Caballeronia sp. TF1N1: one gene and its partner. The protein of the gene in region 1 interacts with the protein of each later gene in a pairwise test. Links are inferred from orthologs where the notes say so. Each region holds a gene or a part of one and is shown on either strand. Other genes may lie near its edges.

Evidence for each region.
Region 2: the proteins of LDZ28_RS00090 (region 1) and recJ interact in binary tests that used the Escherichia coli proteins (3 or more experiments, as listed by UniProt). The link is inferred for Caballeronia sp. TF1N1 from one-to-one orthologs.

What each region holds. Positions count from the first base shown.
Region 1 is NZ_CP084626.1:11,665-27,780, forward strand. What follows is about bases 6,074-9,325. They hold LDZ28_RS00090 (DNA topoisomerase III), read right to left. Parts: upstream 8,932-9,325; coding sequence 6,274-8,931; downstream 6,074-6,273. Other genes in these bases: LDZ28_RS00085 (LysR family transcriptional regulator), read left to right, coding at 6,074-6,197; LDZ28_RS00095 (thioredoxin family protein), read right to left, coding at 9,090-9,325. In the rest of the region: LDZ28_RS00060 (PaaI family thioesterase), read left to right, coding at 1-15; LDZ28_RS00065 (patatin-like phospholipase family protein), read left to right, coding at 25-894; LDZ28_RS00070 (OsmC family protein), read left to right, coding at 911-1,387; LDZ28_RS00075 (D-2-hydroxyacid dehydrogenase family protein), read right to left, coding at 1,418-2,434; LDZ28_RS00080 (phosphoenolpyruvate carboxykinase (GTP)), read left to right, coding at 2,908-4,776; more of LDZ28_RS00085, read left to right, coding at 5,112-6,073; more of LDZ28_RS00095, read right to left, coding at 9,326-9,467; DNA-processing protein DprA, read right to left, coding at 9,540-10,742; def (peptide deformylase), read left to right, coding at 10,944-11,447; fmt (methionyl-tRNA formyltransferase), read left to right, coding at 11,483-12,475; LDZ28_RS00115 (LysE family translocator), read left to right, coding at 12,570-13,217; zinc metalloprotease HtpX, read left to right, coding at 13,347-14,201; 16S rRNA (cytosine(967)-C(5))-methyltransferase RsmB, read left to right, coding at 14,366-15,826; LDZ28_RS00130 (DUF4390 domain-containing protein), read left to right, coding at 15,823-16,116.
Region 2 is NZ_CP084626.1:1,894,789-1,904,677, reverse strand. Bases 553-3,451 are described here. They hold recJ (single-stranded-DNA-specific exonuclease RecJ), read right to left. Parts: upstream 2,905-3,451; coding sequence 1,201-2,904; downstream 553-1,200. Other genes in these bases: LDZ28_RS08810 (regulator), read right to left, coding at 2,917-3,451. Also shown: more of LDZ28_RS08810, read right to left, coding at 3,452-4,005; LDZ28_RS08805 (lipoprotein-releasing ABC transporter permease subunit), read left to right, coding at 4,254-5,507; lipoprotein-releasing ABC transporter ATP-binding protein LolD, read left to right, coding at 5,500-6,210; LDZ28_RS08795 (TatD family hydrolase), read left to right, coding at 6,234-7,022; LDZ28_RS08790 (ComEC/Rec2 family competence protein), read left to right, coding at 7,109-9,748. UniProt on the Escherichia coli protein: Single-stranded-DNA-specific exonuclease.

The DNA of each region.
Region 1 (16,116 bases):
CAGCAAAAGGCTTAAGCAGCAAACATGTTCGATCAAGTCGTATTCGCAGGCGGCGGCAATCGCTGCTGGTGGCAGGCAGGTTTCTGGGACGTCATCCAGCCGCAACTCGATCTCAAGCCGCGCATCATCGCGGGCATCTCGGCGGGCGCGGCCACCGCCTGCATGCTCTACACGAACAACGCGCAATGGGTGATGAAGTACTACGCAAAAGCCCTGAGCGGCAACACGAAGAACGCCTATTGGGGCAACCTGCTGCGCGGTCAGTCCGTGTTCCCGCATTACCGCATCTACCGTCAGGCGCTGCTCGATATTTTCGCGGAACGCTTCGGCGTGCTGCAAACGGCGCCGGAAATTCGCATCGGCGTGTCGCATCTGCCGCGCTGGCTCGGGGCGCGCAGCGCGGTGGCGGCGGGCATCATCGCGTATAACATCGAAAAGTACGTGCGCAAGACGCTGCATCCGACGCTCGGCACCGCGCTCGGTTTTCATCCGGAGTTCGTCACCGCGCAAGAGTGCGCGACGCTGGAGGACCTCGCCGACCTCATCCTGCAGTCGTCGAGCACGCCGCCTTTCACGCCGATTTTGCGGCGCAACGGTCGTCCCGTGCTCGATGGCGGCATGGTCGATAACGTGCCCGTCTCCGCGCTCGATGCATCGCCGGGAACGGTGCTCGTCATGGTCACGCGGCTGTATCCGCGCGAGCGCATGTTCGTGGTGCCGCACGGCGAGCAGCGACGCATCTACGTTCAGCCGTCGCGCAAGGTGCCAATTTCGAGCTGGGACTATACGAGCCCCGCGCAGATGCAACACGCGTACGATCTGGGCCGCGCCGATGCCGACGATTTCCTCGCGCATCTGCCGCGTCTTCTGGAGGCAGCTTCACATCTCGACTAGAGCCAAGGAGCAGAACGTGGCGAAGAAGCACACCTATACGCTCAGCGTGGCGTGGACGGGCGATCTCGGTTCGGGCACGTCCGCCTACGACGCTTATTCGCGCGACCATCTCGTGCGCGTGGCGAACAAGGCCGCGATAGAAGCGTCGAGCGATCCCGCCTTTCGCGGCAATCCTGCGCGCCACAATCCGGAGGAGTTGTTCGTGGCGTCGGTGTCGTCGTGTCACATGCTCTGGTACTTGCATTTGTGCGCGACCAACAAGATCGTCGTGACCGGATATGTCGATGAAGCCATCGGCACGATGCAGGAAGATAAGGACAGCAGCGGCCGTTTCATCGACGTGACGCTGCATCCGCGCGTGACCATCGGCGCGGGGAACGACGCCGAGTTAGCCGCGCGTCTGCATGAAGACGCGCATCGCTATTGCTTCATCGCGAACTCGGTGAATTTTCCGGTGCGATGCGAGCCTTCGATCGAGGTATCGACGCTTTAGCGAAAGCCGCGCGGCCGCTCGCTCTTGCGCTCAACGCCGCCGCGCGTGCTGCAACGCTTCCGGGTTCGACACGCTCGACTTGTCGCCGGCGTCGAAGGCCAGAATGTTCCTGAACGCCGCGCCAAAGTAGAGCTCGTAACTCTCGCGCTCGACGTAGCCGATGTGCGGCGTGCAGATCACGTTCTCCATGCGCAAGAGTCCGTAGCCTTGCAGAATCGGCTCGCTTTCATAGACATCGGTGGCGACCATGCCCGGCCGGTTGTGATGCAGCGAATTGAGCAACGCGTTCTCTTCGAGCAGTTCGGCGCGGCTCGTGTTGACGAAGAGCGCGGTCGGCTTCATGCGCATGAGGTCTTCCGTTCGAACGATGCCGCGCGTTTCATCGCTCATACGTAGATGGACGGTGAGCACGTCGCTCTGTTCGAAGAGCGCTTCGCGGCTTTCGGCGACGGCGAAGCCATCGTCGCGTGCTGCCTGCAACGAATGCTCGCGGCCGAACACCAGCACATTCATGCCGAACGCCTTGCCGTAGCCCGCGACCAACTGGCCGATCTTGCCGTATCCCCAGATGCCGAGCGTCTGTCCGCGCAGCACTTGTCCCAAGCCGAAGTTCGGCGGCAGTGCAGACGTTTTTAATCCAGATTGCTGCCACGCGCCCTGTTTGAGATTCGCGACGTATTGAGGAATGCGCCGCTGTGCCGCCATGATGAGCGCCCAAGTAAGCTCGGCCGGCGCGACCGGCGAACCCGTGCCTTCGAGCACGGCGATACCGCGTTCGGTACAAGCGTCGATGTCGATATGTCCGCCGCCCGCGCGCCCGGTCTGGCTGATCATGCGCAGCTTCGGGCACTTGTCGAGAAGCTGGGAACTGATGCGCGTGCGTTCGCGAATGAGCACGAGGGCATCTGTTTCCGACAGTCTGCTAGCCAACTGTCCGAGCCCGCGCACCGTGTTATTGAAGACCTTCACCTCATGGTCATCGAGCAAATGGAAGCAATCGAGCTTCCGAACGGCGTCCTGGTAGTCGTCGAGAATGGCGATTTTCATGTGCATTGATTAGCTTTTGTTGGGCATCAAACGTGCTGCTCGATTGAACTCGCGAGACAATGAATCACGCACTAACTTCGGGTAACTACCGATAAATATGCGCTTCATCCATGTACGCGCTGCATCACGGTAGGCGTGTGACGCGGTGTTATGCTTGACTCCCAATTTTTGAACGACCGCGAACGAATGCGCTAAAAATAAAGAATCTCAGCGCACACTGCGGAAAACGCGGTTAGGCAGGAGGAGACAGGCCACTTAGTATCTCTTTTTAACAGTTTGTTCCTTTAAGGCGCAAGGCGCAAAGTCGCTCGCTTGAGCGCCTGAGGGACACACGCCCACGACGCGCAAACGGCTCACGAACCGTTCTTCATGCGCCAACGCGCATGAAGCGCCCGGCGGTTCAGTCGCAAAAAGCCTCTCGCATGCAGCGTCGTTGGGCCACCGGTTTTCATTGCAGAGAACGGAGAAGCTCGATGAACCAGCCCGCAGTAGTCGAAGACAACAAAACCGCCGCAGATCTTGAAGCACCGGCCTATGTACGACATCGAAGATTGATCGATTGGGTGCAGCAGGTCGCGGCCCTCACGAAGCCGGATCGCATCGAATGGTGCGATGGGTCGCAAGCGGAATACGACCGCCTTTGCGAACAGATGGTCGCCGCCGGCACGATGAAGAAACTGAACCCCGCCAAACGCCCCAACTCTTTTCTAGCCTGTTCCGATCCCACGGATGTGGCGCGCGTCGAAGACCGCACGTTCATCTGCTCGCAACGCCCCGAAGACGCTGGTCCCACGAACAACTGGATCGACCCGCAGGAAATGCGCGTGACGCTCGATGGCCTCTTCGACGGCTCGATGCGTGGCCGCACGATGTACGTCGTGCCGTTCTCGATGGGTCCGCTCGGTTCGCCGATCGCGCACATCGGCGTGGAGTTGTCGGACAGCCCGTATGTGGTCACGAACATGCGGATCATGACGCGCATGGGCCGCGAAGTGTACGACGTGCTCGGCGACGACGGCGAGTTCGTGCCGTGCGTGCATTCGGTCGGCGCGCCGCTTTCGGATGGTCGCAAGGACGTGCCCTGGCCGTGCAACGACACGAAGTACATCGTGCACTTTCCGGAATCGCGCGAGATCTGGAGCTTCGGGTCGGGATACGGCGGCAACGCGCTGCTCGGCAAGAAGTGCTTCGCGTTGCGTATCGCATCGACGATGGGCCGCGACGAAGGCTGGCTCGCCGAACACATGCTGATCCTCGGCGTCACGTCGCCTGCCGGACGCAAGTACCACGTCGCGGCGGCGTTTCCTTCGGCGTGCGGCAAGACAAATTTCGCGATGCTGATTCCGCCGCAAGACATGAACGGCTGGAAGGTGACGACCATCGGAGACGACATCGCCTGGATCAAGCCCGGCCGCGATGGCCGGCTCTACGCGATCAATCCGGAAGCCGGCTATTTCGGCGTCGCGCCGGGCACGAGCGAGAAGACCAACTTCAACGCAATGGCGACGCTCAAGGAAAACGTGATCTTCACCAATGTCGCGCTCACCGATGACGGCGACGTGTGGTGGGAAGGCATGACTGATAAGCCGCCCGCGCATCTCACCGACTGGCAAGGCCGCGACTGGACGCCGGAACTCGCGAAGGAAACCGGCGCTAAAGCCGCGCATCCGAACGCGCGCTTCACCGTGTCGGCATCGCAATGTCCGTCGATCGACGCGGACTGGGAGAATCCAGCAGGCGTCGCAATCGATGCCTTCATCTTCGGCGGCCGGCGTTCGAACACCGTGCCGCTCGTGACCGAGGCACGCGACTGGAAAGAGGGCGTCTACATGGCCGCCACCATGGGCTCCGAAACCACGGCGGCCGCTGCCGGCCAGCAAGGCGTCGTGCGCCGCGATCCGTTCGCGATGCTGCCGTTTTGCGGCTACAACATGAGCGACTACTTCGATCACTGGCTCAAGATGGGCGAGCGCCTTGAAGGCATGAACGCGAAGTCGCCGAAGTTCTTCTGTGTGAACTGGTTCAGAAAGGGCGCGGACGGCAAGTTCGCGTGGCCCGGCTTCGGTGAAAACATGCGCGTGCTGAACTGGATGGTCGGGCGTATTGAAGGCACGGCGGCGGGCGAGGAACACGCGTTCGGCATCTCGCCGCGTTACGAGGACATCGACTGGGGCGGCATGAACTTTACGCGCGAGCAATTCGAGCAGGTCATTTCCGTCAACGATACCGCCTGGCGCGACGAGCTTGCCCTACACGACGAGCTTTTTGCGAAGCTGCATCAAGGCTTGCCGGATGCGCTTCCGGAGGCCAAGGCGGATATCGAACGGCGTCTGGCAGCCTGATTTCCGTCGTTGCAAGCGCTCCGTGATTACGCTCACGGAGCGCATCAATCCCTAAATGCGAATCTGCCGATGCCGGTTCGCATTTTCTTCCGCTAACCCGCCAAAATTGGCGCGGCCAGCTTGACCAAAAATCTCGGCTTGTGGCGCGTGCGTTCGAGTGTTGTGCGGCCGACAACAATCGGCGATCTTTCGTTCGCGTAAGCCATGATTTTCATCGGAAATTTCCGAAAAAACTCCGCGCCCTCGCAACTTCTGCACGAAATCGCTAGTCCTAGGATAATTCTGAATAGCTTTTCAGCAGAAATTGAAAGCCGCCTCGCGGCAGGAGTTGTCCCATGGATCATTTGCAGTCGATGAGAGTGTTCATTCGCGTGGCCGATCTCGGCAGCTTCGCCCGCGCGGCGAACGCGATGGATATCTCCAATGCGGTGGCAACGCGCCATGTCGCCGACCTCGAAGGTCGCCTCGGCACGCGTTTGCTGAACCGCACGACGCGCAGCCTTTCGCTCACGGAGTCCGGGCAGGTTTATCTGGAGCGTGCGCGGCAGATTCTCGATGAGCTGGAAGATGTCGAGCAAATGGTGGTTGCGCGGAATCACGAGCCAATGGGTTCGTTGAGAATTGTCGCCCCGGTGGTGTTCGGTCTGCATAATCTCGCGCCCGTGTTACAGACATATGCACAGCGCTATCCCAAAGTCGTACCCGACGTGACGCTCGTGGATCGTCAGGTCGATCTGGTCGAGGAAGGTTTCGATGTGGGCATCGTGATCGCGCGGCAAGTGAAAAGCGCGAGCGTCGTTACGCGGCGTCTGACCACCGGCTGCATGACTGTCTGCGCCACGCCCGCTTACCTCGAATCGCACGGCACGCCAACGCGCCCCGAACATCTGCTCGAGCATCCGTGTCTGAGCCTTCCCGCCGAGTATTGGGGCGATGAACGCGTGTTCACCGGCCCGGACGGCGAAGTGCGGGTGCGGCCGACCAACGTGATCATCGCGAACAACACGGAAATGCTGCGCCAGTTTGCGCTGCTCGGCATGGGCATCGCGATTCTGCCGAGCTATCTGATCGGCAACGATACGACGCGCGGCCAGCTCGTACGCCTGCTCGGCGACTTCCAGTTGCCGCAAGTGGAGATCAACGTGGCTTATCCGAGCCGTCGGCATCTGCCGGCGAAGGTGCGCACGTTTATCGATCACCTCGTCGAGTATTTCAGCCAGACGCCGAATCATCAGCTCGGCGAACAGTGGATTCGCGATGGCATGGGCCGGCCCGCGGTATCGACTGCGCCGCCGCCGCACTACGGGCGCGCCGAAGAGGAAGTGGCGTCGCGTTCGCGTTCGAATCAGAGTGAACTCGGCCCAAAGCTGGCCAAGCCGACGCGTCCGCGTGGCCGCTTGCCGGCGGCGTCGCCATACTGAACACGGCTGCGCCGCCAATGACAAAAAGCCCCGCAAATTGCTTCGCGGGGCTTTTTCTTTTCGACGCGAGCTAAAGCTAGCTCGTCTTGCGCGCAGCGGTCTTTTTCACCGCGGCTTTCTTCGCAGGCGCTTTCTTCGCCGCGACCGTCTTGGTCGCGGGCTTGGCGCGCGTCGTCTTGGCGGCTACGGCGACATCGCTATCGCCTTCGTCGCCGTTATCGGCTGGCGCTTCCGTTGCCGCGCCGCGCTTCGCTGCCGTCTTCGCGCCGGGTTTGGCTTCCTTCTTCTCGAATTCGAAGCCGATCTTGCCGTCCGGCTGCTTGACGAGAAACGCCTTGAAGTTGCGGCCCGTGCGCGATGACTTGAAGTTGGTCAGCAAGTCGGTGCGTCCTTCGTTCAGCAGCTTCTCCATCTGCTCACGCGCGATTTCCTGCTGCAGGATGACCTTGCCCGAGCGGAAGTCGCAGGTCTTCGGATTCGCGACGTAGTTCTCGCAGACGTAGCTCATGCCGTGCTCGTACACGCGCGACTGGCACTTCGGGCACGCGCCGACCGGCGTCTGCTCGGAAAAGTCGGGCGGTTCTCCGTCTTCGCCGCCGTTGTCCTGACCGAAATCGAACTCCAGCTTGAAGTTCTTGATCTCGTCGTCGAAAGCGAGCTTTAGGATGGCCGAGAACGGACGGCCCATCTTGCTGCGGAAACCCGACAGCGGTCCGATGGTTTTCTCGCGCAACAACTCCTCGACTTCAGGAATCTCGAACTGACGTCCGCCCGGAATCTTCGAGATGGAAAATTCGCACTTGGTACACGCGAAGCGGCGATAGTTCTCCTTCACCTGCGACTCGCAGTGCGGACACGGCGTTTCGAGCGTGGCGTAGTCGCCTGGGATCGTGTCGGAGTCGTACTCCTTCGCGCGCTTGACGATGGTCTGCGTCATGCGGGCGATTTCCTGCATGAACGCATCGCGATGCAAATTGCCGCGCTCCATCTGCGACAGTTTGTGCTCCCACTCGCCGGTCAGTTCCGGCGCCGTCAGTTCCTCGACGCCCAGACCGCGCAGAAGCGTCATCAACTGAAATGCCTTGGCAGTCGGAATCAGTTCGCGGCCTTCGCGCACCATGTACTTCTCGCCCAACAGACCTTCGATGATCGCCGCGCGCGTGGCCGGCGTGCCGAGCCCTTTCGCAGCCATCGCTTCGCGCAACTCTTCGTCTTCGACGAGCTTGCCCGCGCCTTCCATGGCTGAGAGCAACGACGCTTCGTTGTAGCGCGCGGGCGGCTTGGTGACGAGACCGTGAGCGGCGACCTTGTCGACATCGACCTGTTCGTTTTTCTGCACCGGCACGAGATTGCCTTCCTCGCCCGCCGCTTCGCGACCGTAGACCTGCAGCCAGCCCGGCTCGACGAGCACCTTGCCCTCGGTCTTGAAGTGATGCCCCGAGACTTCGGTGATCCGCGTCGTCACCAGATATTCCGCCGCCGGGAAGAACACGGCGAGGAAGCGCTTGACCACGAGGTCATACAGCTTCTGCTCGGGCTCGGACAACGCCTTGGGCGCCAGAAGCGTGGGGATGATGGCAAAGTGATCGCTGATCTTCGAGTTGTCGAAGATGCGCTTGTTCGGCTTCACCCAGCCCTTGTCGAGCACTTGCTTCGCGAACGGCAGATAGTTGTTGCTGTCCTTGAGCATGGTCAGCGTGTCCTTGACCGTGCCGAGATAGTCTTCCGGCAGCGCGCGTGCATCGGTACGCGGGTAGGTCAGGACCTTGTGCTTTTCATACAGCGCTTGCGCGAGGCCGAGCGTGTTCTTCGCCGAAAAGCCGAAGCGGCTGTTGGCTTCGCGCTGAAGACTCGTCAGGTCGAAGAGCAGCGGCGACATTTGCGTGGACGGCTTCGATTCTTCCGTCACGGTGCCGGTCTTGTCGCGACAAGCCGCCACCACGGACTCGGCCGCGGCGAGACTCCACAGACGCGAGTCGCGCTGTTCGGGATCGTTCTCGACGCGCTTGAATTTCGGGTCGAACCAGCGGCCTTCGTAAATGCCCTTCGCCGCAACGAATTCGGCGCGCACTTCCCAATAGTCGCGCGCCACGAAGCGGCGAATCTTTTCCTCGCGTTCCACGACGATAGACAACGTTGGCGTCTGAACGCGGCCCACGGTGGTCAGGAAGAAACCGCCGCCTTTGCTGTTGAACGCGGTCATCGCGCGCGTGCCGTTGATGCCAACGAGCCAGTCCGCTTCCGAGCGGCAACGGGCGGCATCGGCGAGCGGTTGCATGTCGGCGTCGCTACGCAGATGCGCAAATCCGTCGCGGATGGCGGCGGGCGTCATCGACTGCAGCCACAGGCGCTGGACCGGCTGCTTCGCCTTCGCGTGCTGCGCAATCAGACGGAAGATCAGTTCGCCTTCACGCCCCGCGTCGCAGGCGTTGATGAGCCGGTCGACATCCTTGCGCTTGAGCAGCTTCGTTAGAACCTTCAGCCGTGATTCGCTTTTCGCGATGGGATTCAGGTCGAAATGCGGCGGAATGACCGGCAGATTGGCGAAGCTCCACTTCCCGCGCTTGACGTCGTATTCCTCCGGGGCCGCGATTTCGAGCAAATGGCCGACCGCGGACGAGAGCACGTAGTCGTCGCTCTCGTAATACTCGTCATGTTTCGTGAAGCCGCCCAGCGCGCGCGCGATGTCGTTCGCGACGGAAGGCTTCTCAGCGATGATCAGGGCTTTGGACATGACTCAATATAGTAGGTATTTGGCAGCGGTCCGATTTGGACTGCATTAACGCCGCTTTATAGCACAGGCTTTGTTCGATGCGCGCCGAAGCACGAATTGCGACGCTCGCCGTATAGTTCCGCGAACTTCGTTTCGCGACGCCGCGCGCACGCACTTTTCTACGCCGTGGCAAGCGCCGGGCGCAGTTTCGGCGCGCCCGCCATGTTCGGCAGCGCGGTCAGATCGACCAGCATGCGTTCGACGATGGAAGCCTGCGGCAACACGGTGCCGAAGAAGCGGGTCGTCACCGAGTCCTCGATGAGAATGGTCGGGAAATTCTCGACATCGAGGTCATCGAAACGGTCCGCGTGATTTTCGATATCGATCCATGCGAAGCAGATTTCCGGGTGCGCCGCCGCCAGTTTGTCGAAACCGTCGCGATATTCACGGCAGGTTCCGCACCATTCGGCGCACAGACAGGCGACGAACAAGGTGCCGGGCACGGCGATGCGCTCGGCGATCTCATCGGCATCGGTATCGAGATTCAGCGCGGACATGGCGTTTCTCGCGTCCTTTCGTCTGGGGTTTGGCGTCGTACTCATTTTTCGCGAATGTAGCACGACGCCACTTCACGAGCGTTCGAGCGCCGTCACGCGTCCGCCCGGCAAGGCCGCGATCAAGCCCGATAATTCGAGTTGCAGCAGAGCGCTTTGCAGCGCGGCTCCGTCGAGATCGGTGCGGGCAGCGAGATTTTCAAGCGTCGCGGGTGCATGGCCGAGCGCGGCGAGCACGCGGGCGGCTTCGTCGGTCTCGGGTTTGCCGGGCAGACGCGCCGAAGCCCACGAGGCGTTTGCCGGAGCCGGTGCCTTGCCGCGCTTTTTGCGAGGTGTGGCGGGAAAGCCGAATTCCTCCAGCACGTCTTCCGGCGTTTCCACAAGCTTCGCGCCCTGCTTGATGATGCGATGACAACCCTGCGACAGCGGCGCGTGGATCGAACCGGGCATGGCGAAAACATCGCGGCCCATTTCGTTGGCAAGCCGCGCGGTGATGAGCGAGCCGGAGCGCATTGCCGCCTCGACGATCAAAACGCCCTGCACCAGGCCCGCGATGAGCCGGTTGCGCTGCGGAAAGTTGGCGGAGCGCGCGGGCGTGCCGAGCGGCCATTCGGACACGATCACGCCATCGCGGGCGATTTCATGCGCGAGCTGATGATGCAGCGACGGATACACGAGATCCGCGCCCGTCCCGATGACGGCGATCGTGCCTGTGGCGCCGTCCAGCGCGCCCCGATGCGCCGCGCCGTCGATGCCGAGCGCGAGCCCCGACGCGACGGCAAGCCCGGCGTCCGAGAGCGCGCGCGCGAACCGGCGCGCGTCTTCGAGTCCTTGCGGCGTGGCGTTCCGGCTGCCGACGATCGCCACCGCGCGCGCTTGCAGCAAGTCGGTTCGCCCTTTCGCGTACAAGAGCGCGGGCGGATCGGGCATGGTGAGGAGCGCTTGCGGATACGCGGTATCGGCGAAAGTAAGAATGTGATTGCCGGGTTCGGCGGCCCATTCCAGCACGCGTTCAATATAGTTGCCGAATGGCACGCCTTCGACTTCGGCGGGCGGCGCGAGCGCGGCGGTCGCGGCATCGGTGTTGGTGACTTCGGCGAGCGAGGCGAAACTTTCGGCTAAAACGTCCTTCGGTCCGCCAAACGCGCTCAAGAGCGCGCGCAGGGCGGCGGGACGCAGTCCCTTTGCATGCGTGAGCCGCAGCCAGGCGGAAAGTTCGTCGAGGTCCGTGGTGAGCGCTTCCGGTTGAGGCTCGGTCGGCGGTAAGGCGGTCGTCATGTTAAGATTTTTGGTCCCGGAACGTAATTAAGAAGTGTCGCCCGCCCGTGTGTTCAGGCCGAGCGACGCCGGTTGGCCGCTTGCCGGCGGCGTTGAATCCAGCGGATTCACCTGCATATCTTCGGCATGCCGCCACCCACCCGCAACCTGGCCGAATGGCCGACTTCACACGCGTCGCGGCGCGCGTAGATAATCCGAATCATGGCTCTGCTCAAGATACTGAACTACCCGGACAAGCGGCTGCACAAGGTGGCGAAGCCCGTCGCCGTCGTGGACGACCGCATTCGCAAGCTCGTCGCCGACATGGCCGAAACCATGTACGCGGCACCCGGCGTCGGCCTCGCCGCGACTCAGGTGGACGTCCATGAGCGGGTAATCGTCATCGACGTATCGGATGCGCACGACGAACTGCTCGTATTCATCAACCCGGAGATCGTCTGGGCAAGCGAAGTCAAGAAAGAGTGGGAAGAAGGCTGCCTCTCGGTGCCGGGCATCTACGACTTCGTCGAACGGCCGGACAAGGTGCGCGTGAAGGCGCTCAACGAGAAAGGCGAAAGCTACGAACTGGACTGCGATGGCCTGCTTGCCGTGTGCATCCAGCATGAAATGGATCATCTGGCGGGTCACGTGTTCGTCGAATATCTCTCGACGCTCAAGCAGACGCGCATTCGCGGCAAGATGAAGAAGCTCGAAAAGGCGCTGTAAAGCGCTTTATGTTGTCTCAAAGGTAGTAACAATCGATGACTCAATCGCTGCGTGTCGTTTTCGCCGGTACGCCGGAATTTGCCGCCGCCGCGCTCGCGGCTATCCACGCGGCCGGATTTCCCGTGCCGCTGGTTCTGACCCAGCCCGACCGGCCCGCTGGCCGTGGCATGAAGCTGACCGCCAGCCCCGTCAAGCGTTTTGCCGTCGAACACGGGCTAACGGTCGCGCAGCCCACGTCGCTCAGGCGCGCGGGGAAGTATCCGCAAGAAGCCGCCGATGCCATCGAGTTGCTGCGCGCCACGCCGCACGACGTGATGGTTGTCGCCGCTTACGGGCTCATCCTGCCGCAGGAAGTGCTCGACATTCCGCCGCGCGGCGCCATCAACATCCACGCTTCGTTGTTGCCGCGCTGGCGCGGCGCCGCGCCGATCCATCGCGCGATCGAAGCGGGCGACGCCGAATCGGGCATTACGCTCATGCAAATGGACGCGGGCCTCGACACCGGCGCGATGATCCGCGAGGGCCGCACGGCTATTGGCGCGGACGACACCACCGCCACGCTGCACGACCGCCTCGCGAAAATTGGCGCGGATCTGATCGTCGCGGCTCTCCGCGACCTCGAACGCGACGGCGCGCTGCCATCGACACCGCAGCCTGACGACGGCACGACCTACGCACAGAAGATCGCCAAGAACGAGGCCGCGCTCGACTGGCGGCGTCCGGCAGAAACGCTTGCGCGTCAGGTGCGCGCGTTCGACCCGTTCCCCGGCGCGTTCGGCACGCTCGATGGCGTCGCGATCAAGATCTGGTCCGCGCAGCCGGTGAGCGGCGAGTGGCAAGCCGATCCGGGCACCGTCGTGGATGTGTCGGCGGAAGGAATTGTCGTGGCCTGCGGAACGGGCGCGCTCAGGCTCACGCAGTTGCAAAAGCCCGGCGGCAAGCGCCTGCCCGTGCGCGAGTTTCTCGCGGGCGCGCCGCTTGCCCGAGGTCAGCGTTTCGCGCTGCTGGAAACCGATCCGGACGCTTGACCCAGGCTCAAAGCACGCGCGACGGACATGTAACGCATGCGTCGCGCGGCGCTAGAATCGTGAATCTTCAACACGCGCACGCTTGGAGTTTCCGATGCTCGGCATTACCGGTTTTGCCTTCTTTCTCGTCGCCGTCTTTCTGCTGAATGTCACGCCCGGCCCCGATACCGCCTATATCGTCGGGCGCAGCGTCGCGCAGGGACGCGGCGCGGGAATCGTATCCGCGCTCGGCATCTCGGCGGGCTGCATCGTTCATACGCTCGCGTGCGCATTCGGATTGACGGCGATTCTCGCGGCGTCGGCCACGGCGTTCACCGTCGTCAAGATCGCTGGCGCGATCTACCTGATTTATCTCGGCGTGCGGCTCATTCTCACGAAGCACGACAAGGCCGTAGACGCCCACGCAGACCGAACCAGCGCGCAAGCCGCGCCAAAATCACTGCATCAATTGTTCGCGCAAGGCTTCGTCACGAACGTGCTGAATCCGAAAGTCGTGCTGTTTTTCGTCTCGTTCTTTCCTCAATTCGTCGCGGCGGACAGCCAGCACAAGACGCTCGCGTTTCTCACACTCGGACTCGTGTTTATCGCCATGAGCACGGTCTGGAACAGCTTCGTTGCGTGGATCGCGGGCAGCGTCACCGAACGTTTTTCGGGCAAACCGGGGATGAAAAAGTGGCTGGATCGGGGTGTGGGCACGGCGTTCGTCGGCCTGGGACTGAAGCTCGCGACGTCACATCGCTGAACGCAACAACCCGATTGAATTTTTCGCGGACGCCCCTATCTAACGATTTGCTTACAATGAGCGTCCTGGCCAGTGTGGCCGGGACCATCGCGCAAATTGCGCACCGTATTAGGGATAGGAGTTTCTGACATGTTCAACTGGGTCAAAACCGCGATGCTGATGGCTGCGATCACGGCCCTCTTCGTCGTGATCGGCGGGATGATCGGCGGGTCGAAGGGCATGATGCTCGCGCTCGTCGTCGCGCTCGGCATGAATTTCTTTTCGTATTGGTTCTCGGACAAGATGGTCCTGCGCATGTACAACGCGCAGGAGGTCGACGAAACCACTGCGCCGCAGTTTTATCGCATGGTGCGCGACCTGGCCACGCGCGCTCAGTTGCCAATGCCGCGTGTCTACCTCATCAACGAAGACGCGCCGAACGCGTTTGCAACCGGTCGCAATCCGGAACACGCGGCCGTCGCGGCGACCACCGGCATCCTGCGCGTGCTGTCCGAGCGCGAAATGCGCGGCGTGATGGCGCACGAACTGGCGCACGTGAAGCATCGCGACATTCTCATCTCGACCATTTCGGCGACGATGGCCGGTGCAATCTCCGCGCTCGCGAACTTCGCCATGTTCTTCGGTGGCCGCGATGACGAAGGGCGCCCGTCGAACCCGATTGCGAGCATCGCGGTGGCTATCCTCGCGCCTATTGCGGGCGCGTTGATCCAGATGGCCATTTCTCGCGCGCGTGAATTCGAGGCGGATCGCGGCGGCGCGGAGATTTCCGGCGATCCACAAGCGCTCGCCAGCGCGCTCGAGAAAATCCACGCGTACGCGTCCGGCGTGCCGTTCCCCACGGCGGAAGCGCACCCGGCCACGGCGCAGATGATGATCATGAATCCGCTGTCGGGCGGCAGCATCGCGAACTGGTTCTCGACGCACCCGGCGACGGAAGAACGCGTCGCGCGCCTGATGGAAATGGCGCGCACCGGGCGCATGTAATCCGGGGCGTCGTCACGACGCGTTACACCGAAGGCCGTTCCAGTCACGCTGGCGCGGCCTTTTTCCTTTTGTGGTGCGAAACGCGCAAGCACCGGGCCACGAAGCCTTGCACGTTACAATCGTCGTTCGAATCGATGTTCACACGAAGTCGCACGACCTTACACATGACCGACAAGCCTTCCCGGCGACTTTCCACCGCGCCGCACTCGGCGCGCGGAGCGACTCATTTGAGCGCGCTGCATCTTGCTCCCGATTCCCTTGCGTTCGCGCTCGACGGCGCGGCGCAGGCGGTCGGCGCCGTGCGCGCGGGATCGGCGTTGCCGGCCGCCTTGCAGACGGTTATCGCCGCGGGCAGACAGCCGGCGGCACGTGGCGCGATTCAGGACATTGCGTATCGCGCGATGCGCCGTCTCGCACTTGCCGATGCGCTTTTGCATAAGCTCGTCCGCAAGGCGCCGCCGCCGCACGTGGCCAACGTGCTGGTCTGCGCGTTCACGCTGCTCACCGACGACGAAGCGCACGCGGCCTACGCGCCGTTCACCGTCGTCGATCAGGCGGTGACCGCCATCGCCACGCGCCGCGAGTTTGCTTTCGCGAAGGGCCTCGTCAACGCCGTGCTGCGCGGCTTTCTGCGCGAACGCGATGCGCTCCTCGAAGAAGCGCGTGTGAGCGAAGTCGCGCGCTGGAATTATCCGCAATGGTGGATCGACGCCGTGAAGCGCGGTCAGCCGGACGCGTGGCAAGAGATTCTCGATGCGGGCAACGTGCAGGCGCCGCTCACGCTGCGTGTGAACGCGCGTCACGCCACCGTCGATGCCTATCTCGAACGCTTGCGGCAGGAACATATCCAAGCGGAAGCCGCCGGTCTGCACGCGGTGCGCCTTGAAACACCGATGCCGGTCGAGCGTATTCCGGGCTTCGCGGATGGCGTCGTCTCCGTGCAGGACGCGGGCGCGCAACTCGCGGCACAAGCGCTCGACGCGCGTGACGGCATGCGCGTGCTCGACGCGTGCGCCGCGCCTGGCGGCAAGACCGGTCATATCCTCGAACTCGCGAATGTCGAACTCGTCGCGCTGGAAAGCGATGCGACTCGCGCGGGACGTATCGGCGAAAATCTCGCGCGCCTCAAGCTGCACGCCGAGATTTGCGTGGGCGATGCCGGCGATCCTTCGCAATGGTTCGATGGCGCGCCGTTCGATCGCATTCTCGCGGACGTGCCGTGTTCGGCCTCGGGCATCGTGCGGCGTCATCCGGACATCCGCTGGTTGCGGCGGCCCTCGGACATCGCGACGCTCGTCGAAGAACAGCGGCGCATTCTCACGGCGCTCTGGCCGCTCGTCGCCAAGGGTGGCGAGTTGCTCTACGTGACTTGCTCGATCTTTCCCGAAGAAGGCGAAGAGCAGGCCCGCTGGTTTGGAAGCACGCATGAAGATGCGGTACGATTGGACGCGCCGGGCCAGTTGCTGCCGACCAGGGCGCGTGCCGGTGCGGGCGCGGGCGCGGCAAACGGGTCACGGGACAGTAAACAAGTGGCCGGCCAGCCATCGAACGGGAACGCGGAAGCTGCATCGAGTTACCGCGCGGACCACGACGGATTCTTCTACGCGCGCTTTCAGAAACGGTGACGATCAAACGCCTTTTTCCGCTTCGGCTCGCGCTCGTCGTCTGGACCGCGCTGACGTTCTGCCTGTATTTCGCGGCAGCGGATTTCGCCTTCGCCGAAACCATTTCCGTGCAGCGGGCTTCGTTGCAGTCGGACAATAACGGCTGGAATCTCGATGCCCATTTCGACTTCGACCTCAACAGCAGCCTCGAAGAAGCCGTGAACCGCAGCGTGCCGCTCTATTTCACCATCGACTTCAACTTGTCCCGGCCGCGCTGGTACTGGTTCGACGAGGAGCCGGTGAATGTTTCG
Region 2 (9,889 bases), 1.9 Mb from region 1 along the record:
GCCGCGAAACTCAAACGCCCTGTTTCAGGCTCGCGCTGATGAAGTCGTCGAGGTCGCCGTCGAGCACGGCGCGCGTGTTGCTCATTTCCACGCTGGTGCGCAGGTCCTTCACGCGGCTCTGGTCGAGCACATAGGAGCGGATCTGATGGCCCCAGCCCACATCGGTCTTGCTCGATTCGAGCTTGTCCTGTTCGGCCTGGCGCTTGCGCATCTCGAATTCGTAGAGACGCGCCTTCAGCATCTGCATGGCTTCCGCGCGGTTGCGGTGCTGCGAGCGGTCGTTCTGGCACTGCACGACGATGCCGGTCGGCGCGTGCGTGAGACGCACCGCGGAGTCGGTCTTGTTGATGTGCTGGCCACCCGCGCCCGAAGCGCGATACGTGTCCGTGCGGATATCGGCGGGATTGATTTCGATCTCGATCGAATCGTCGATTTCCGGATACACGAACACCGACGAGAACGACGTATGCCGCCCGCCCGACGAGTCGAACGGCGACTTGCGCACGAGGCGGTGAATGCCCGTCTCGGTACGCAGATAGCCGTAGGCGTATTCGCCTTCCACCTTGATGGTCGCGCTCTTGATGCCGGCGACGTCGCCTTCGGATTCCTCGAGCACTTCGGTCTTGAAGCCCTTGCGTTCGCAATAGCGAAGATACTGGCGCAGCAGCATGGACGCCCAGTCGCACGCCTCGGTGCCGCCCGCGCCCGCTTGGATGTCGATGAAGCAATTGTTCGGGTCGGCCGGGTTCGAGAACATCCGGCGAAATTCCGTGTCTTCGACGCGCACTCGCAGTGCTTCCGCGTCGGTTTCGCAGGCGACGAGCGTTTCTTCGTCGCCTTCCTCGTGCGCCATCTCGAAGAGATCGCTGGCGTCGCGCAGGTCGTTGTCAAGCGCGGTGAGTTTCGACACCACGCCGTCCAGCAGCTTCTTCTCACGACCGAGCGCTTGCGCGTTCTTCGAGTCGTTCCAGACGTTCGGGTCTTCGAGTTCTTTGTTGACTTCGGCTAGACGCGCTGACTTGGCGTCGTAGTCAAAGATACCCCCGTAGCTCGCCCGCGCGACGGCGCAGGTCGGCCAGAAGGCTTTCGATCGCGTTGAGACGTTCCGCTTCCATTGTCGATCTTCGGCTTCGTAAAAAGGTGCAATTATAGCCGATCGACCGGGTTTTCCCGCTTCGAGCGGGCCGTTCCGGCGGGTTTTCAGCCCGCGTGTTCGACGATCAGCTGCACGCGCGCCACGCCGTTCCATGAATCGCTGACGAGCCGGTAAGCGACCGTCGCGCGCGCCGGGAGCGGGTCGACATGGTTGAACCAGATCGCGTTGAAGCGCTGGCGCCCGCGCAGAAGTTGCAGCTTCAGATGCTTGTCCTTGACGAGCGCCTGCGACGCGACCTCGAACTCGCCGGAAAACGTGGGCGCCGGAAAGCCTTGTCCCCACACGGCTGCGTCGATCAATTCGACGAATTGCGGCGTGAAATACGCGTCCTCCAGTTCGCCATCGGTTTCGATGGTGCGTGAAAGCGCGTCGGCCGTCAGCCATTCGCGTCCGATGGCCTCGAACGCGGCCGTGAAGCGCGGAATGTCGGCGGTGGCGAGCGTGAGGCCCGCCGCCATTGCGTGACCGCCGAATTTGTGGATGAGACCGGGTTCGCGCTTCGAAATGAGATCGACGGCGTCGCGCAGATGAAAGCCCGGAATCGAGCGGCCGGAGCCTTTGCAGAGCACGCCGCTGTCGTCGGCGTGCGCGAAGGTGAAAGACGGCCGATGAAACCGCTCCTTCAGCCGCCCCGCGACGATGCCGATCACGCCCTGATGCCAGCTCGCGTCGTAGAGCGTGAGCGTGGCGCGCTCGCCGGGGTCGAGCGTCTGCAATTCGGCGAGCGCCTGCTGCTGCATGCCCGCTTCGATCTCGCGGCGCTCGCGGTTCATGCCGTCGAGTTGTTGCGCGAGTTCCCACGCGCGGCCGATATCGTCGGTCGTCAGGCATTCGATGCCGAGCGACATGTCCGACAGCCGTCCCGCCGCGTTCAGACGCGGTCCGAGCGCGAAGCCCAGATCGAAGCCGGAAGCGGTGCGCGCATCGCGGCTCGCGGCCCGGAAAAGCGCGGCGATGCCCGGCTGCATGCGGCCCGAGCGAATCCGCTTCAAACCCTGCGCGACGAGAATGCGATTGTTGGCGTCGAGCTTCACGACATCCGCGACGGTGCCGAGCGCGACCAGATCGAGCAGGCCGTCGAGACGCGGTTCGGGGCGGCCATCGCCATAGGTGTCGCGACGCCGCAGTTCGGCGCGCAGCGCGAGCAGCACGTAGAACATCACGCCCACGCCCGCGATGCATTTGCTCGGAAACGCGCAGCCCGGCTGATTCGGATTGACGATCGCGCGCGCGGCGGGCAACTCGTCGCCGGGCAAGTGATGGTCGGTGACGACGACTTCCATGCCGAGCGCATTGGCGGCCGCGACGCCATCCACGCTGGCAATGCCGTTATCGACCGTGATCAGAAGATCGGGTACGCCGCGTGGCGAACGCGCCGCCAGTTCGACGATCTCCGGCGTGAGCCCGTAGCCATATTCGAAGCGGTTCGGAACCAGATAATCGATGTCCGCGCCGAACATGCGCAGCCCGCGCACGGCGACGGCGCAGGCGGTCGCGCCGTCGCAGTCGTAATCGGCGACGACGAGCATGCGCTTGTTCGCTGCGAGCGCATCGGCGAGAACGACGGCGGCGGCATCGCAACCCTTCAGGCCGACGGGCGCGTGCAGGCGCTTGAACTCGGTTTCGATTTCGTCGGGCGATGTGACGCCGCGCGACGCATACAGCCTCGCGATGACGGGGTGCAGGCCGTGGCGCGCGAGGGCTTCGGCATCGGCGGGGGAGGCGGCGCGGGTAACGATACGCGTCATGCTGTCAGTGACCTATTCGATGAAAAGCGCTGCGATCGGCCGGCGTCGCCAGAACTTGCGCAAGTCCGAGCGCGTGACGCCGAGCGTCACCGAGCCTGTATCGCCGCAGAGCGTGATACCGAGTTTCTTGAGCGTGCCGTTCGCGAGCGCGTCGAGCGCGGGCGCGAACCACGCGGTTTCGAGCGCCTGCAACGAGTCGTTCCAGCGCGCCCAGTCCTGTTCGATGAACGGCGCCGAGAACGGATCGAGTTCGACGAGCGTCGTGCCTTCTTGCGCTTCTCGCCCGTTGGCGAGCGCGGCGAAAGAGTCGGCTGGCGCTTCGGGCGCGATGTTCGAGGCGAGCGCGAGACCGCGCGTGGCGGCGGCGTCGGACATGATGCGGGCGAACGGGCTCTTGACCGGACGCAGCGTGCCTTGTCCGTGCAGCCAGATGGAGTTGATCGCAGGCAGGCCGCGCGACTCGCGTTCTTCGTTGACCGGATGTTCGAACCACGCCATCTGGATTTCGTTCTGCAACTTCATCCAAGCGCGCGAACGTTCGCCCGTGCGGGCTTCGTGCGGCAACCAGATTTCGATGTTGCGTCCCGTCGCGCGCAACGGCGACGCGCCCGCGAGCGCGCCCAGCGCGCCGCCCGACACATACCAGCGCAACGGCGTGGGCGCTTGCAGCGTGATGCCGAGGTCTTCGATCACGGGCCGCGCCGTATCGAAGAGCGTGCGGGCTTCTTCCGTGCGCACGCCGAGCGTGGCCGGATCGATGAGCACGAGATGGTCGTGCGCGATACGCACATGAACCGGCTCGATACACGCCCAGAGCGCATCGCCGGGCGTGCCGCCATCGGCGAGGAGCATGTAGGGTGCGAGCGGCGCTTCGTCGGAGTTTGGCGCGGCGGCATCGAAACGTTGCGCAATCCAGCGCTCGTGCGGCAGCGTGCGCTGAAAGTCTTCGCCGATCACCCGTTCTTCCAGCGTCGCGCGCGCGAGGAGTTTGTCGAGCGCCGCGCTTTGCAGCCCGTGTAGCGCGGTGGCGGCGTCTGCTGCGGCAGGCAGCGCGAAGGGGAGCAGAAGATGGAGGTCGGAAACGGGCATGATGGTCGGCATTGTAGGGCAAAGGCGCACGCGGCATCGGTGCTCGCCATCGCGCTGGAAGAAGCGATTTCTTCGTCGCCGGACATCGATCGGACCTGCGCCGCGCCTTTGAATTGTCCTAATATGGCAAACTTTCGCCAATTTCGCGCTCGCGTCGCGCTGCATCCGCTAGTCGCGCATGTGCGTAATCAAGAGAGAAGCGCAAAACCGAAGCCGCAAGCAACGACGGCAATGCAGCAACCGTAGAAGAAAGGATTCGCTTGAAACTCCCGTATGAATGGCAGATAGGCTGGCGCTACACGCGCGCCAGCAAACGCACCACAGGCAACGGCTTCATCTCCTTCATCGCGCTCGTGTCGATGGCGGGCATCGCGCTCGGTGTCGCCGCGCTGATCGTCGTGCTCTCGGTCATGAACGGCTTCCAGAAAGAGGTGCGCGACCGCATGCTCTCCGTGCTCGCGCACGTGGAGATCTTCTCGCCGACCGGTTCCATGCCCAACTGGCAAGTGACCGCGCAGGAAGCGCGCCGCAATCCGGAAGTGCTTGGCGCGGCGCCCTATGTCGAAGCCCAGGCGCTGCTTACGCGTCAAGGCGCGGTGAGCGGCGTGGCGCTGCGTGGCGTGGAGCCATCGCTGGAACCGGAAGTGTCGGACATCGGCAAGGAAATGCGCTCGGGCGCGCTCGCGGACTTGAGGCCGGGCGAATTCGGCATCGTGCTCGGACGCGATCTCGCGACCAATCTCGGCGTGATGACCGGCGACAAGATCACGCTCGTCGCGCCCGAAGGCACGATCACGCCGGCCGGCATGATGCCTCGACTCAAGCAATTCACGGTGGTCGGCATCTTCGAGTCGGGCCACTACGAATACGATTCGACGCTCGCGCTCATCTCCATTCGCGATGCCGAGGCGCTATTCCGCCTGCCTGCGCCAACCGGCGTGCGGCTGCGGCTGAAGGACATGCAGCGCGCGCCCGAAGTCGCGCGGCAACTCGCGCACACGCTCTCGGGCGACTTGTATATTCGCGACTGGACGCAGCAGAACAAGACGTGGTTCTCCGCCGTGCAGATCGAAAAGCGGATGATGTTCATCATCCTCACGCTGATCATCGCGGTGGCGGCGTTCAATCTTGTCTCGTCGCTCGTGATGACCGTCACCGACAAGCAAGCCGATATCGCCATCCTGCGCACGCTCGGCGCGCAGCCAGGATCGATCATGAAGATCTTCGTGGTGCAGGGCGTGACGATCGGCTTCATCGGTACGGCGCTCGGCGTGACGTTCGGCTGTCTCGTCGCATGGAGCATTCCGTGGCTCGTGCCGATGATCGAGCATCTCTTCAACGTGCAGTTTCTGCCGCCTTCGGTTTATTTCATCAGCGAACTGCCGTCCGAACTCGTCCCGGGCGATGTCATGAAGATCGGCGTCATCGCGTTCCTGTTGTCGTCGCTGGCTACGCTGTATCCGAGCTGGCGCGGTTCCAAGGTTCGTCCGGCGGAGGCGCTGCGCTATGAGTGACTTGAACCAGAACGATATCGTGTTGCACGCGTCTTCCATCTCGAAGACTTTCGTGCAGGGCGGCTTCAACGTGCAGGTGCTCGACAACGCGCAACTGGAAGTGCGGCGCGGCGAGAAGCTCGCCATCGTGGGCGCGTCGGGATCGGGCAAGAGCACCTTGCTGCATGTGCTCGGCGGCCTCGACGAACCGAGCGCGGGCAAGGTTTCGCTGCTCGGCAAGCCGTTCACGCAGTTGAAGGAAAAGGAGCGCAACGAGTTGCGCAATCGCGCGCTTGGCTTCGTGTATCAGTTCCATCATCTGCTGCCGGAATTCACCGCGCTCGATAACGTGGCGATGCCGCTGCGCATTCGCCGCATGCCGGAAGACGAGGCGCGCCGCGAAGCGATGGTTATGCTGGAGCGCGTGGGCATCGGGCATCGCGCGAAGCATCGGCCGGGCGAACTGTCGGGCGGCGAGCGCCAGCGCGTGGCCATTGCGCGGGCGCTCGTCACGCATCCGGCGTGCGTGCTCGCCGATGAACCGACCGGCAATCTCGACGGCGGCACCGCCGACACGGTCTTCAATCTGATGCTGGAACTGTCGCAGACGCTTTCGACGAGCTTCGTGATCGTCACGCACGACCCCGATCTGGCCGCGCGATGCGACCGCATCATGCGCCTGCGCGACGGCGTGCTGCACGAAGAGCCGTCCGTGCCGGTGTAATCACGCGCGCCGCGGAGGACGCCATGTGGATCGATACGCACTGCCATCTCGATGCCTCGGAGTTCGACGCGGACCGCGCCGCCGTCGCGGATGCCGCGCTCGGCGCGGGCGTGTCGCGCATCGTGATTCCGGGTGTGGATCGCGGCAACTTCGACACCGTGCGCGATCTGGCGCATGGCATCGCGGGCGGGGCGTACGCGCTCGGCATCCATCCGCTTTTCACGCCGGGCGCGCGGGAGGACGATCTGCGCGTTCTGCGCAAGAAGATCGAGGCGAGTCTCGACGATCCGTTGTTCGTCGGCATCGGCGAAATCGGGCTGGATTACTTCGTGCCCACGCTCGACGACGCGCGCCAGCAGTTCTTCTACAACGAGCAACTCAAGCTCGCGCGCGAGTTCGATCTCGCGGTGATCTGCCATGTACGCAAGTCGCAGGACAAGGTGCTGAAGGGCTTGCGCGTGCATGCCGTCCGATGCGGAATCGCGCATGCGTTCAACGGCAGTTTTCAGCAGGCCGAGGCGTTCATCGCGCAAGGCATGCATCTCGGTTTCGGCGGCAATCTGACGTTCGAGCGCGCGCGACAGATCCGCCGTCTGGCCAGCGACTTGCCGCTCGAAGCCATCGTTCTCGAAACCGATTCGCCCGATATCGCGCCTTCCTGGCGCTACAAGGGGCGCAATTCGCCGGACCAGGTTCCGGGTATCGCGAAGGTGCTGGCCGAGTTGCGCGGCATCGATGAAAACGCGCTTGCCATCGGCACAACGGCTAACGCGCATCGCGCATTGCCCCGGCTCGCGCTTGCCTCTGCATAATCGTTCGCAGGTTTCGCATTGCTTCGGATGACTCGGTTTTCCGATGCGGATGCGTTCGCTTTGATCGAACGTGTGGGTGAGGATAGGTGCGCGCGATATTGCTCGGTTTCGCGGCGGGCGTCTGGTGGTTACAACAGCAGGCGCAATTGCCGTCGTGGTTGGCGTGGTTCTGCGCTTCGCTGTGCCTTTGCGGCATCGGTGCGAGTGGGGCCCGCCGGCGTGTGGCATTCGTCCTGGCCGCGTTCGCATTCGGTTTCGCCTATGCCGCGTTGCGCGCCGACGTGCGACTGAAGGCGCATCTGCCGGTTGCTTACGAACAACGCGATATCGCGTTGACCGGCTTCGTGCGCGGTCTGCCCGAGGCTCAGACGGACGGCGTGCGGTTTCTGTTCGAAGTCGAATCGAATGGCGCGGGGTTGCGAGACTTTCCGCGCATCGTCAGATTGCTGTGGATGCCCGCCGAGCGAGGCCACGCCAACGCGCCGCCGACGCTCGTGCCGGGTCAGCGCTGGACGCTTTACGCGCGTTTGAAGCGTGCGCACGGCAACGCGAACTTCGGGCTGCGCGACAGCGAAGTCGCTTTGCTCGAACGCAATATTCGCGCAACGGGCGCGGTGTCGAACGTGCGGGCGCCACGGCGTTTGCGTGTCGATGCGCGCGGGCCGCTGCTCGCGATAGAGCGCATGCGTGCGCGTTTGCGCGGACGCATCGAGACCGTGCTCGCGGATGCGCCCCATCGGGGGATCATCGTGGCGTTGGCGGTGGGCGCGCAGTCATCGGTAAGCGATAGCGACTGGGCCATCATGCGCGCGACCGGCACGAGCCATCTCGTTGCGATTTCGGGGCTGCATATCGGCTTCGTGGCGGGGCTCGCGGCGTTGTTGTGCGGCGTCGCATGGAAGCGCATGCGGCTGCGTGGCATGGCGGCGCCGCTGTGGGTATCCGCGCCGAAAATCGCGGCCTTGGGCGCGGCAATCTTCGCGTCCTGCTATGCGGCGCTCGCCGGTTTCAACGTGCCCGCGCAACGCGTGCTGTGGATGCTGGTCGTGTTCGGCATCGGATTTATCGGCGGACGAAGGCCGGCTTCTTCGCTGGTGTTCTGCTGGGCGCTCGCGTTCGTGCTGCTTGCCGATCCGTGGGCCGTGACGTCACCCGGATTTTGGCTTTCGTTCGGCGCGGTCGCGGCGATTCTGCATGGCATCGCGTCGGTGGGGCGGCAAGCGGTGAGGGTGGTGGAAGATGCAGAGACGATCGCGCGGGAGATGGAGGCGCGGGAGCCGCCGGATCCCGACGCTGGCCGGCAGCAAGCGAATTTAAGGACGAGCTCGAAAGCGGCGCGCGGCCAGCCCGCCGCGCTCGTGCGTGACGAGAGTAACGACAGCGCTCGCGTGCCGATCGCGTCCCCGGCACATACCACGCCGCTCGAACAGGCGCGACGCGTGATCAACCCAAGCCCCGGTGCTTTCCAAAAGCTCACCGGAACTTGCCGCCGTGCCGCATCGAATGGACGTCGTCACGCCTTGTCGAGCCTGCGCGTGCAATACGCCGTGACACTCGCGCTCGCGCCTCTGACCATCTACTGGTTCTCGCAGATACCGCTCATCGGCCCGTTGGCCAACTTGTTCGCGATTCCCTGGGTCAGCGTGCTCGTGACGCCCGCGACGCTCGCGGGACTGATCCTTCCCGCGCCGTTGGACGCCCCCGCGCTCCATTTCGCGCACGCATCGTTGAGCATCATGATCGATGCGCTCGCCCGCCTCGCGGCCACGACGAATTCACCGCTCTGGCACTTGCCGCAACCCGGCGCCTTTGCGCTCGCCGCCGCATGCGTGGGCGTCGCGTGGGCGCTCGCGCCGCGCGGCTGGCCGTTGCGCTTTGCCGCGCCGCTCACGTGGCTGCCGCTTCTCGCATCCGCGAATCACGTGACGCCGTATGGCGAGTTTCGCGTGACCGCGCTCGACATCGGGCAAGGCTCGTCGCTCGTCGTCGAAACCCGTCGTCATACGCTCGTTTTCGATGCCGGTCCCGGCCCCGAATCGACGCACGCGGGCGAACGTATCGTCGCGCCGTATCTGCTCGCGGCGGGCATCCGCTCGCTCGATACGCTCGTCATCAGTCACTCCGATTCGGACCACGCAGGCGGCGCGCCCGCAGTGCTGCAAGGCATCGCGGTCGAGCAACTGCTCGCGTCGCTGCCCGCAAGCGACCTGCTGTGGTCGCTTGCACGCGCGCGCGGCGCCGAGAGGCTGCGCTGCGCGGCAGGTCAGCACTGGACGTGGGACGGCGTGGACTTCAGCATGCTCTGGCCGGATGCCGGGCCGCTTACCGGCAAGCCGAATCATCAAGGTTGCGTGATGAAGGTGACGAACGCGGAAGGCCGCAGCGCGCTTTTCACCGCCGATATCGAGGCAGGCGACGAACGCACGCTCATCGCGCGAGATCGCGCGGCGTTGCACGCGGACGTGCTGATCGCGCCGCATCACGGCAGCCGCACGTCATCGACCGAACCGTTTCTCGACTCCGTGAAGCCGCTCGCCGCGATATTTCAGATGGGCTATCTCAACCGTTTTCATCATCCGAACCCGACCGTTTATGCGCGCTATCAGTTGCGCGAGATCGCGCTGTCGCGAAGCGATGAAGACGGCGCGGCGCGGATCGACTTCGGGCAAGAGATCGTGCTCGAACGCTTCCGGCACACTCACTTGCGCTACTGGATGAATCGCTGAACGAGGCGCCGTTCGCCGGACATCGTCCGCGCGCATGCACGTATCGCGCGGTGCGGCGCATGATCGTATGTTTGTGCTGAAACGGGCGTTCGCACCGCCCGCGACAGACATCGCGAGCATCGCCGAGGCGCGCACCGATGC